Regions from separate parts of the Rhizobium sp. CRRU65 genome, predicted to be linked through region 2. Evidence: riboswitches for the same ligand, from Rfam matches in the RefSeq annotation. Region 2 holds a riboswitch; each other region holds the start of a gene.

Region 1 (3,269 bases), on a different contig from region 2:
CCTCGCGCGCGATTTTTCCGCGCTGGTGCTGGTCGCGCGCAACCGCGCCAATCTTGAGGAGACCGCGCAGGCGGTGAGGGCGGGCGGCGCGCAAGCCCTCGTCATCGGCGCCGACCTCGCCGAGCCGGAAGCGGCGCAGGCCGTGGTCGATCAGGCGCTTGGCGCCTTTGGCCGCATCGATGCGCTGCTCAACATCGCCGGCGGTGTGCCGCAGATCGATCTTTTCGAGATGACCGATGCGCAGTGGGAAGACGGGCTGGCGCTAAAGCTGCACGGCGCGAGGCGCCTGACGGTTGCGGCATGGCCGGCGCTGAGAGAGGCGAAGGGCTCCGTCGTCTTGATGTCGGGCAATTCGGCGGTGTTTCCGAAGGCGCCGTATGCGGCGGTCGGTACCATCAATGCTGCCATCGTCGCACTCGCCAAGGCCTTTTCCGATCGCGGCATCACCGATGGCGTGCAGGTCAACAGCGTGCTGCCCGGTCCCGTCATGACCGGCCGGCGCCGCTCCTATCTTGAGCACTGGGCGCGGCTGCACGGTGTGAGCGTGGAGGAGGTGACCGCGCATTTCCCCGAGCAGGCGGGCATCGCCCGCTACGGCGAGCCGGAGGAAATCGCCGAACTGATGGCCTTCCTGGTGTCGCCGGGTGCCCGCTGGATGACCGGCTCGGCGCTACGCATGGATGGCGGCGAGGTGAAGTCGATCTGATGCGGTCGACGGCGGGAGTGCCCCGCCGTCTTCATCTCCTGCGTTCCTCTATTCGTCGAACCGCTGACTACGCGGCAAGAGCGGCGCGCGTTTTGCCGATCGTCAGAGCCGCTTTTGCTGCTTCGCGGCCTTTCTCGACGAAGTGCGCGCGGTAGATCTGCTTGTGGTGCTCGGTTTCTTGATACTGATGCGGCGTCAGTGAGACCGACAGTACCGGCACGCCCGTATCCATGCCGGCGCGCATCAGCCCATCGACGACGGCCTGAGCGACGAATTCGTGGCGGTAGATTCCGCCGTCGACGACGAAGGCGGCGGCAATGACCGCGCAGTAACGTCCGGTTGCCGCAAGATCGCGTGACAGCAGCGGCATCTCGAATGCGCCGGGGACGTCGAACACGTCGACCTGCTCGGGCGGAATAAGCTGATGGAAGCCATGAAGGGCGCGGTCGACGATGTCGGCGTGCCAACTGGCTTTGACGAAGGCGTAGCGGGTGGGTGTCACGGTAATCTCCTTTGGCGAACAGACACATCACCCAAGGCGATCACGAACGTTCCCGACAGCCGCAAGGGCGGCAGGAACGCACGTTCTCTTTCATCCGGACTATGACCGTCGGCTCAGGCATCTCACCTGATCTGCTGACCCTTCCTAAGAAGGCGCTCGCGGGCTCGCAATCGAAATTGCATACCGCCGGTAGGGACTTGCACCCCGCCCTGAGAACGGCGCGGACAATAGGGGGAAGGCGGCGGGCTGGCAATAGGTCGATATGCTTTCGCGGCCGGAGCTGGATCAGGCTCCCCAAGCGGCGATTTCGCTCGTTCGCCGATGGCGGCGGGCAATCCCTCTTGCGGAGGAGGAGCTTGCGCCTACATGCTCTCCGTGAGGACATCCACGTCAGAAGCACGACAAGACAGGACGCGCTGTCTCCGCCTGGGCGGGGCCGTGACAACCATGGGAGAGAGTGATGCCAGAATCTTTCGTCGTTCACCGCGAGGCGCATATTGCGGCGCCGCCGGCCGCGGTGTTTGCGCTGATGACCGATCCGGAGAAGATCCTGCGCTGGATGGGAACGGAAGCGCAGGTCGAGCCGCAGCCCGGCGGGCTCTATCTCGTCAACGTCACCGGCGCCCGCTTTGCGCGCGGCTCGTTTCGTGAGGTGGTGCCGGTTCATCGCCTTGCCTACAGCTTCGGCTGGGACGGCAGCGAAGTGGTGCCGCCGGGGTCGAGCCTGGTCGAGATCGACCTGATCGAACAGGAGGGCGGAACGCTGTTGCGGCTCACTCATAGCGGCCTGCCCAGCGCCGATCAATGCGCCGGCCATGCGGAAGGCTGGGCGCATTACCTGGGGCGCCTGACCGAAGTCGCCGCCGGGCGGGATCCGGGTCCCGACGCTTTTTACGGCCGGACATGAACAAATTTGCCGGCAGCGGGGCGTCTCTGATGCGCTTGCGGTTGTGACAACAACGGTCGGCGAGCGCCCAAGCGGGTCGTGCGGAAGCGCTTCTTTTGCTACCGCAAACATGAACGCGCAGTTCATCTCCAGTTCAATTTAGCGGTCCTAATCTGCGGACGGCTGGATTGAAAATGGAGTTCACGATGAAGGCACTTTCTATCGCGGCTGCCTTGCTTGCCGGCAGCCTCTCGATCGGTACCGCGGAGGCAATGCCGATGGGGACAATCAATGTCCAGAGCAGTGTCACAAAGGTCGACTACGCCTGCGGTCGCGGCTGGCATCTGACGCGCTGGGGCGAATGCCGGCGAAGCTGGAGACGCCCGCCGCCCGTCGCTTTCTACGGTGGTCCGCCCCGCTGGGGCTGGGAGCGGCGTCACCGCGATTGGGATGGGCCGCGCTGGCGCCATGAGCGGCGTTGGGATCGCGACCGTCGTTGGCGGGATGACTAAGGGTCTCGCTTAGATGCAAATGGACGAAGGCCGGAGCGATTTTCGCCCGGCCTTTTCTCATGAAACGGCGTCGCTGACGCTGACAGCCAGCGTTCTTGCGATTTGCCCGAGAGGGTCAGATCCTGCTGACGAGCCAGTGCTTGTCGTCGATCAACTCCTCGAGTTCGACGGGATCCTTGACGCCGAATTCGAACCATTCGACGAGTTCCTTCGCCTTGCGGCTGCTCTCCTCCGCCGTCAGCTCGACCTGATACCTTTCGCACCATCGCCGAAGGATCGACATCAGCAGCGTCATGTCATTCCCATCCAGCGGATCTTTCGGCCAGAATATCGTGCCCATCGTACCCCTCAATCACACGATGACGAATGGCCCTATAATGGAATCAAAGTTGCGCAAGTTTAAAGTGTTTATTTTTTGTTTTCCACCGCGGCGCATGGTTTTTCGACAGGGGAGTGGACGCCTTTTTCCGAGCCCGGGGATGACCGCAAGCGGTCACTCCGGGATGTCCTTGCGGCCGCCCCGGTGAGCGTGCGATGTTAAGCCATGGATCTGCCATCTCCCCTTGCCTGGCTGGTTGACGAGGCCGGGGCCTCGCCTGGTCCCGAACGGTTTCTGGCCGAGCTCGGGCGCCGGTTGCTGGCCGATGGCCTGCCGATTTCCGG
Region 2 (3,269 bases):
TGCGGGATCTTGCCGTCATTGATGTCTTCGTCGCGTTCATTTTCGATTGCGATGGTGCCTAGCGTCTTGTCCTTGTTGAGGGCGATCGAATCCGGCTGACCACCGAGATCGCAGGTGTTTTCGATCTTCTTGGTCGCCACGTCGACGATCGCGAGACGGCCCGAGGGCTTGGCCTTGCTTTCGGAGGTGTTGACGGCAACCAGTGCCTTGCCGGCGCTCCAGGTGACCGATGTCGGCTCGCCGTCCATCATCAGCGCGCCGCCGGCCTTCGGGGCCTTGGCATCGGTAATGTCGATAAAGCCGATCGCGCCGAGCGGGCTGTCGCTATAGATCAGCGTGTTGCCGTCTTCGGTCGCGGTGATGATCTCGGCGGAGCTCACCGAAAGCTTGTCCTTATCAACAGGCAGGTTCTCTGCGACCGGGAAGGAAGCGATGCGGTTGAAAACCGGCTCGGCCGCGGCCGGAAAGGCGACGGATGCGAGAAGCACGGCAGCGAGCGCTGCCTTGCGCGATGAAATTGTCATGAAATCCCCCATGTGTCGAACATTCGAAACATGAGTTTTCTGCGCGAGCGGCATGACAGAGGCATGACAGATGCGGCATTTTGCGTCAGATCATGTCAGGCTCTGGTTTGCGCTCCCGGCGCATCTCGTTTCGCATGATGAACAGCGAAGCAGACAAGATGAGAGCCGCTCCCAGCCAGAGATAACCCGCCGGCGCATAACCGAAGAACAGCCAACCGGCCAGCACGTTCAACGGCAGCTTCAGATCGTCGAACGGCTGGACATAGGCGGCATCCGCTGCGGCATAGGCTAGCGTCAGGAAATACTGCGCTACCGCGGTCAGCAGCCCCGCCAGCAGGAACAGGGCAAGGGTTGCGCCCGTCGGCACTGCAAAGCCTGCCGCAAGCGCCAGCCCGCCATTTATCGGCGTCAGCAGAACGAGCAGCCAGACGGTGATCGTCTCTGGCCGTTCGATGCCTGTCAGGCTCTTGGTGATCAGCGACGAGGCGCCCCACAGCAGCGCCGAAAGCACAGGCAAGAGAGCCGCCCAGCCAAAACCATCAGACCATGGCTGCAGAATGATCATCGCTCCGGTGAAACCCGCTGCCGTCGCGGCCCAGCGGGCCGGGCCCACGCGCTCCCCGAGGAAAAGCCGGGCGCCCAGAATGATGAAGAAGGGCGAGGTCATCACCAGTGCGATCGCCTGCCAGATCGGCACCGTGGCAAGGCCGGCGACCCAGGCCTCGACGCCGAGCGCGGCAAGCGCGACGCGCGCGAGGTGACGCCAAGGATAGTGCGTGCGCATCGCCGCAAGGCCGAGCCTCTTCAGGAACGGCAGCGAAAACAGGAAGGCGAAGCCATATTGCCAGAAGGCTGCGGACGCCGAGGGAAAGGCAAGCTTCATCGTCAGCCATTGGGTGACGACGTTGAGAAGCGAAAAGGCAATGCCGGCAAGGACCATCCAGATGGCACCGACAACGGCGCGGGACGGCTCGACGGCAACAGAAGTCTGATTCATGTCTTTCATCCAAAACAGGGACCAACATAAATCAGGACGCATGAGCCACGACCAAGCGACACAGGGCAACCCTGCCCTCCGCGTGGCCGACACTCATTCTCTTCCATCCGGACTTTAACCGTCGGCTCCGGAATCACACCGGATCTGCTGACCCCTCCTCCGCATGGGCGCGAAAGAAGGCGCTCGCGGGCTCAGGCCGAAACCCTTACCGCCGGTGGGGAGTTTCACCCCGCCCTGAGAACAGAACTGTCGTAGATCAAAGCCCCCGCGACGGCAAGATCCGCCCAAACAAAAGGGGTCCGGCAAAGCCGAACCCCTCTCAAATCCTACACAACCGGTCTCGTTTCCGGCTGGCGGATAATCTCAGATCAGCCGTTGACGGCGTCCTTCAGGCCCTTGCCGGGCGTGAATTTCGGCACGTTGCGAGCCGGAATGTCGACTTCAGCGCCCGTCGACGGGTTACGGCCCTTCGATGCGGCACGATGAGAAACGGTGAAGCTGCCGAAACCCGCGAGGCGAATGTCGCCCTTGTTCTTGAGTTCAGCCTGGACAACGTCGAAAACCGCGTCAACAGCGGAAGCCGCGTCAGACTTCGTCAGTCCTGCCTTTTCGGCTACTGCGGACACGAGTTCATTCTTGTTCATGTTTCCACCCCTTTCTAAATGGTATGAAACGACTCAAAAGTAAGCTAGGCGCAGAATAGGTTTCATCAGGCCCGCCGAAAACCCAAAAGCCCTGCAAATCAAGGAAAAGCAAGCGTCTACATGACGTTTTCACAAAAAAGGCTGGCGTTTCCGCCAGCCTTTTTCCGTGTTTTGGGCCAATTGGGCATAAATGTGGCAAAGGCCACTCAATGCGCTATGGTTGCGCCTGTCTCATCGAGGCCTTCGACCGATGTGATGACCGGCGTTTCCACCGTGCCATCCCATTCGATTGGCTCCGGCCGCCGGATCAGCGCGTGCTTGATCACCTCGCCCATGCGGGATACCGGGATGATCTCCATGTTGTTCTTCACGTTGTCAGGAATCTCCGCCAGGTCCTTGGCGTTTTCCTCCGGAATCAGCACCTTCTTGATGCCGCCGCGAAGCGCTGCGAGCAGCTTTTCCTTGAGACCGCCGATCGGCAGCACACGGCCACGAAGCGTGATTTCACCGGTCATGGCCACATGCCTGTCCACGGGGATGCCGGTCATGATCGAGACGATCGCGGTTGCCATGGCGACACCAGCCGAGGGACCATCCTTCGGGGTTGCGCCTTCCGGCACGTGCACGTGGATGTCGCTCTTGTCGAAGCGCGGCGGCTCGATGCCGAAATCGACAGCGCGCGAGCGGACATAGGAGGCCGCTGCCGAGATCGATTCCTTCATGACTTCCTTCAGATTGCCGGTGACCGTCATGCGGCCCTTGCCCGGCATCATCACACCTTCGATGGTCAGCAGCTCGCCGCCGACTTCCGTCCAGGCAAGACCGGTCACGACGCCAACCTGATCCTCGCCCTCTGCTTCGCCATGGCGGAAGCGCGGGACGCCCAGATAGTCGGAGATGTTGGCAGCCGTCACGTGAACGGCCTTCGTCTTGCCCTTGATGATCTCGGTGACCGCCTTGCGGGCGAGTTTCATCAGCTCGCGCTCGAAGTTGCGGACGCCGGCTTCGCGGGTGTAATGCTGGCTGATCGACATCAGGGCGTCGTCACTGACCGAGAATTCTTCCGGCTGCAACGCATGTTCCTTGATGGCCTTCGGCAACAGG
Region 3 (3,269 bases), on a different contig from region 2:
ATGCAGCAAGTTTCGTGACCGGCGTCGATCTTCTCGTCGACGGCGGTTTCTGCTGCTGGTGATGAGAAAGCTCATTGCCGCTGCTGGAAAGTGACCGATCTCGCTTCCTCCCTGGCTGAGATCGAGGCGCTGAAGGGACCAACGGGCAAGACGGCGTGCGATATCGCCGTCTTGCCCGCCCTTCACGCTGATCGAACGGGTTGTCGAACGGACCGAGGGCTCGGATCGTCATCGGCGCTCTAGACTGCCTGAATTCGCGACAACCGTTTGATCTCCAATAATGATCGCATGGTAGGTCGCACCCAGATTTGCTGTTTATCGACGGACAAGGAAAGAGCATGAAACGCTTTGAGCAGAAGACTGTCGTCATTACCGGGGGTAGCCGCGGCATCGGAGCGGCGATCGCCAAACGCTTCGCGAAAGAAGGCGCCAATCTCGTCGTCTCGGCCAATGAGGACCTGGTCCACGGCGTCGCCGAACAGATCCGGGCCGAAGGCGGCAAGGCGATCTCCTTCATCGGCGATGTCACCGACAAGGCAAGCGTCACCGCCCTCTACGATGCCGCCGAGAAGGAATTCGGCTCGGTCGACGTTTCGATCCAGAATGCTGGCGTCATCACCATCGCCCGCGTCGAGGACCTGACCGAAAACGAGTGGGACAAGGTCATGGCCGTCAACACCAAGGGCGTCTTCCTCTGCGCCCAGGAGGCAATATCACGAATGCGCAAGCACAAGCGCGGCGGCCGCATCATCAACACCGCTTCCGGCCAGGCGCGCGACGGCTTCATCTACACCCCGCATTATGCCGCCTCGAAAATGGGGGTCGTCGGCATCACCCAGAGCCTGGCCAAGGAAGTCGCGACCGAGAAGATCACCGTCAACGCCTTCTGCCCCGGCATCATCGAGACCGACATGTGGGCCTATAACGACCAGGCCTGGGGCAAGCTGCTCGGCAACTACGCCCCCGGCGAGCTGATGAAGGAATGGGTCGAGGGCATCCCGATGAAACGGGCCGGCTCTGGGGAAGATGTCGCAGGCCTGGTGACCTTCCTCGCCAGCGATGACGCCGCCTATATCACCGGCCAGACGATCAATGTCGACGGCGGCCTGATCATGTCCTGATGCAGGCGCCCAAAATTGCGTAGCGGTTTTGGGACAACGACATGCATCGAACAAAGAGCAAACCACCAGCGAAGTGCGGAAGGCGACACGGTCGTCGCCTCCGTGTGAACAGTGTGTCCATCGGCGTCAGGGCAGCTTTGCATTTTTGCCTGGTCGAGTGACCTTGCCATCCGCCTGTTTTTGATCCTATCTTTGAAGTGTTCTCAGGGCGGGGTGTAATTCCCCACCGGCGGTATCAGGAGCAATCCTGGAGCCCGCGAGCGCTTCCGGCACCTCCTGTCGGAAGGTCAGCAGATCCGGTGAGATGCCGGAGCCGACGGTATAGTCCGGATGGAAGAGGACAACACGGGCAGTCGCACTCCATCCCGGAGTCGGCCGACGTTTGTTCGCCCAAGGGCAGAAGGCTCGCTCACGGACTGAGCCGAGCAGACCATGTCAGTCAGCTGACATAACCCTTGAAAGGCCAGACAGCATGACTATCGCAACAATCGAAGATGCCATATCAGCCATTGCCAGCGGCAAGATGGTCGTCGTCGTCGACGACCAGAACCGGGAAAATGAAGGTGATATCGTGGTCGCGGCCGATGCCGTCACCCCTGAGGCAATCGCCTTCATGATGACCCACGCCCGTGGACTCGTCTGCATCGCCATGGAAGGCGAGCGTCTCGATGCGCTCGATATTCCGCTCATGGTGCCCAACAACACGGAATCGCACAAAACCGCCTTCACGGTCTCGGTCGATTATCTCAAGGGCACGACGACCGGTATCTCGGCTGCCGACCGCGCCGCCACCGTCCGCGCCCTGGTCGACGATCGCGCAAAGCCCGCCGAATTCGCCCGCCCCGGCCATATCTTCCCGCTGCGCTCCAACCCCCGCGGCGTGCTCGGCCGCCCCGGCCACACCGAAGCCGCCGTCGATCTCGCCCGCCTCGCCGGACGGATCCCCGCCGGCGTCATCTGCGAAGTCGCCAACGACGACGGAACCATGTCCCGCCTGCCCGAACTCACGCTCTTCGCCGAACGCCACAACCTCCCCCTCGTCACCATCGAGGACCTGGTCGCCTATCTCGACCGCCAGGCGGCAAAAGACATACGCGAAGTCGCCTGATCTGCGCAAAGCGGCCAGCCCCGTCCTTCGAGGCCCCTGCGGGGCACCTCAGGATGAGGCTGGAGAGAGGTTGCGACCTGGTTCAACGGGAAGCGCAGCGGCATGGCACACGGACCAGCCCTCATCCTGAGGCACGCAGGCCGCAGGCCGCAGCCTCGAAGGACGAGGGCGGGTGGCTGGGTCCCAGACGCGCACGGCTGGTTGCCACAGCACACCCTATTTCCTGCCCCTATGTTCGGCTGATCGAAACCCCACCATCTGCCAGCATCGCCGTGCCGGTCACGAAGCTCGACATGTCGGAGGCGAGGAAAAGCGCCGCATTGGCGATCTCTTCGGGTTGCGCCATGCGTTTCAGCGCATGCAGCCCCTCCACGAAGGCGAGCACCTCCGGCGTGGCATCAGGCGCGTTGGTGATGCTGGCGGGTGTGTCGGTGCCGCCGGGAAGCAGTGCGTTGACGCGGATCTTCTGCGCTCCGAGTTCAGCGGCGAGCACCTGCACGAAGCCGATCAGCCCCGCCTTGCTCGCCGCATAGGCGGCCATGCCAGGCATGCCGACGGTGTGGCCGACGAAAGTCGAGGTGAAGATCAGCGATCCGCCGCCTTTTGCCATCGCCGCCGACTGGTGTTTGGCGCCGAGGAAGGCGGCGGTGAGATTGGTCTCGATCGTCTCGCGCCAGCCCTCCAGCGACAGCCCGGCGACCGGCCCCATCTCACCGAGGATGCCGGCATTGTTGAAGGCGATGTCGAGCCCACCGAAGCGCGAGACCGCCGTTTCGACGAGCCTTGCCTGCAGCGCCTCATCCCTGACATCGCCTGATATGGCGACGGCCTGACCGCCCTCCGCCTCGATTTCCGCGATGACGGCACCGAGCGCGTCCTGTCGCCGGCCGGTGACCACGAGCTTGGCGCCTTGCCGCGCAAAGAGTTTCGCCGCCGCGAGGCCGATGCCGGAGCTTGCGCCGGTGATGATGGCGATCTTGTCTTTGAGAAGTGTCATATCGGTCTCTCCTGGGTTGTTGCGAGATCTGAGATGCTCAAAC

The links. Region 2 has a riboswitch for FMN ahead of ACM5SV_RS10810 (DMT family transporter). Riboswitches for the same ligand answer to the same signal wherever they lie in the genome.
Region 1: linked by a shared signal. The riboswitch ahead of ACM5SV_RS14485 (6,7-dimethyl-8-ribityllumazine synthase) and the one ahead of ACM5SV_RS10810 (DMT family transporter) in region 2 are both predicted to bind FMN.
Region 3: linked by a shared signal. The riboswitch ahead of ribB (3,4-dihydroxy-2-butanone-4-phosphate synthase) and the one ahead of ACM5SV_RS10810 (DMT family transporter) in region 2 are both predicted to bind FMN.

The regions. Positions count from the first base shown of each region.
Region 1 is NZ_JBLYZH010000006.1:131,371-134,639, reverse strand. Features, by position in the region: gene ACM5SV_RS14490 (SDR family oxidoreductase) at 1-706, shown strand, start outside; gene ACM5SV_RS14485 (6,7-dimethyl-8-ribityllumazine synthase) at 774-1,208, opposite strand; FMN riboswitch at 1,287-1,429, opposite strand; gene ACM5SV_RS14480 (SRPBCC family protein) at 1,669-2,115, shown strand; gene ACM5SV_RS14475 (GCG_CRPN prefix-to-repeats domain-containing protein) at 2,301-2,606, shown strand; gene ACM5SV_RS14470 (hypothetical protein) at 2,722-2,946, opposite strand; gene ACM5SV_RS14465 (adenylate/guanylate cyclase domain-containing protein) at 3,151-3,269, shown strand, end outside.
Region 2 is NZ_JBLYZH010000004.1:370,390-373,658, reverse strand. Features, by position in the region: gene ACM5SV_RS10815 (esterase-like activity of phytase family protein) at 1-536, opposite strand, end outside; gene ACM5SV_RS10810 (DMT family transporter) at 610-1,521, opposite strand; FMN riboswitch at 1,613-1,767, opposite strand; gene hupB (DNA-binding protein HupB) at 1,890-2,165, opposite strand; gene lon (endopeptidase La) at 2,372-3,269, opposite strand, start outside.
Region 3 is NZ_JBLYZH010000014.1:106,937-110,205, reverse strand. Features, by position in the region: gene ACM5SV_RS25555 (SDR family oxidoreductase) at 1-62, shown strand, start outside; gene ACM5SV_RS25550 (glucose 1-dehydrogenase) at 339-1,121, shown strand; FMN riboswitch at 1,317-1,467, shown strand; gene ribB (3,4-dihydroxy-2-butanone-4-phosphate synthase) at 1,594-2,229, shown strand; gene ACM5SV_RS25540 (SDR family oxidoreductase) at 2,459-3,226, opposite strand.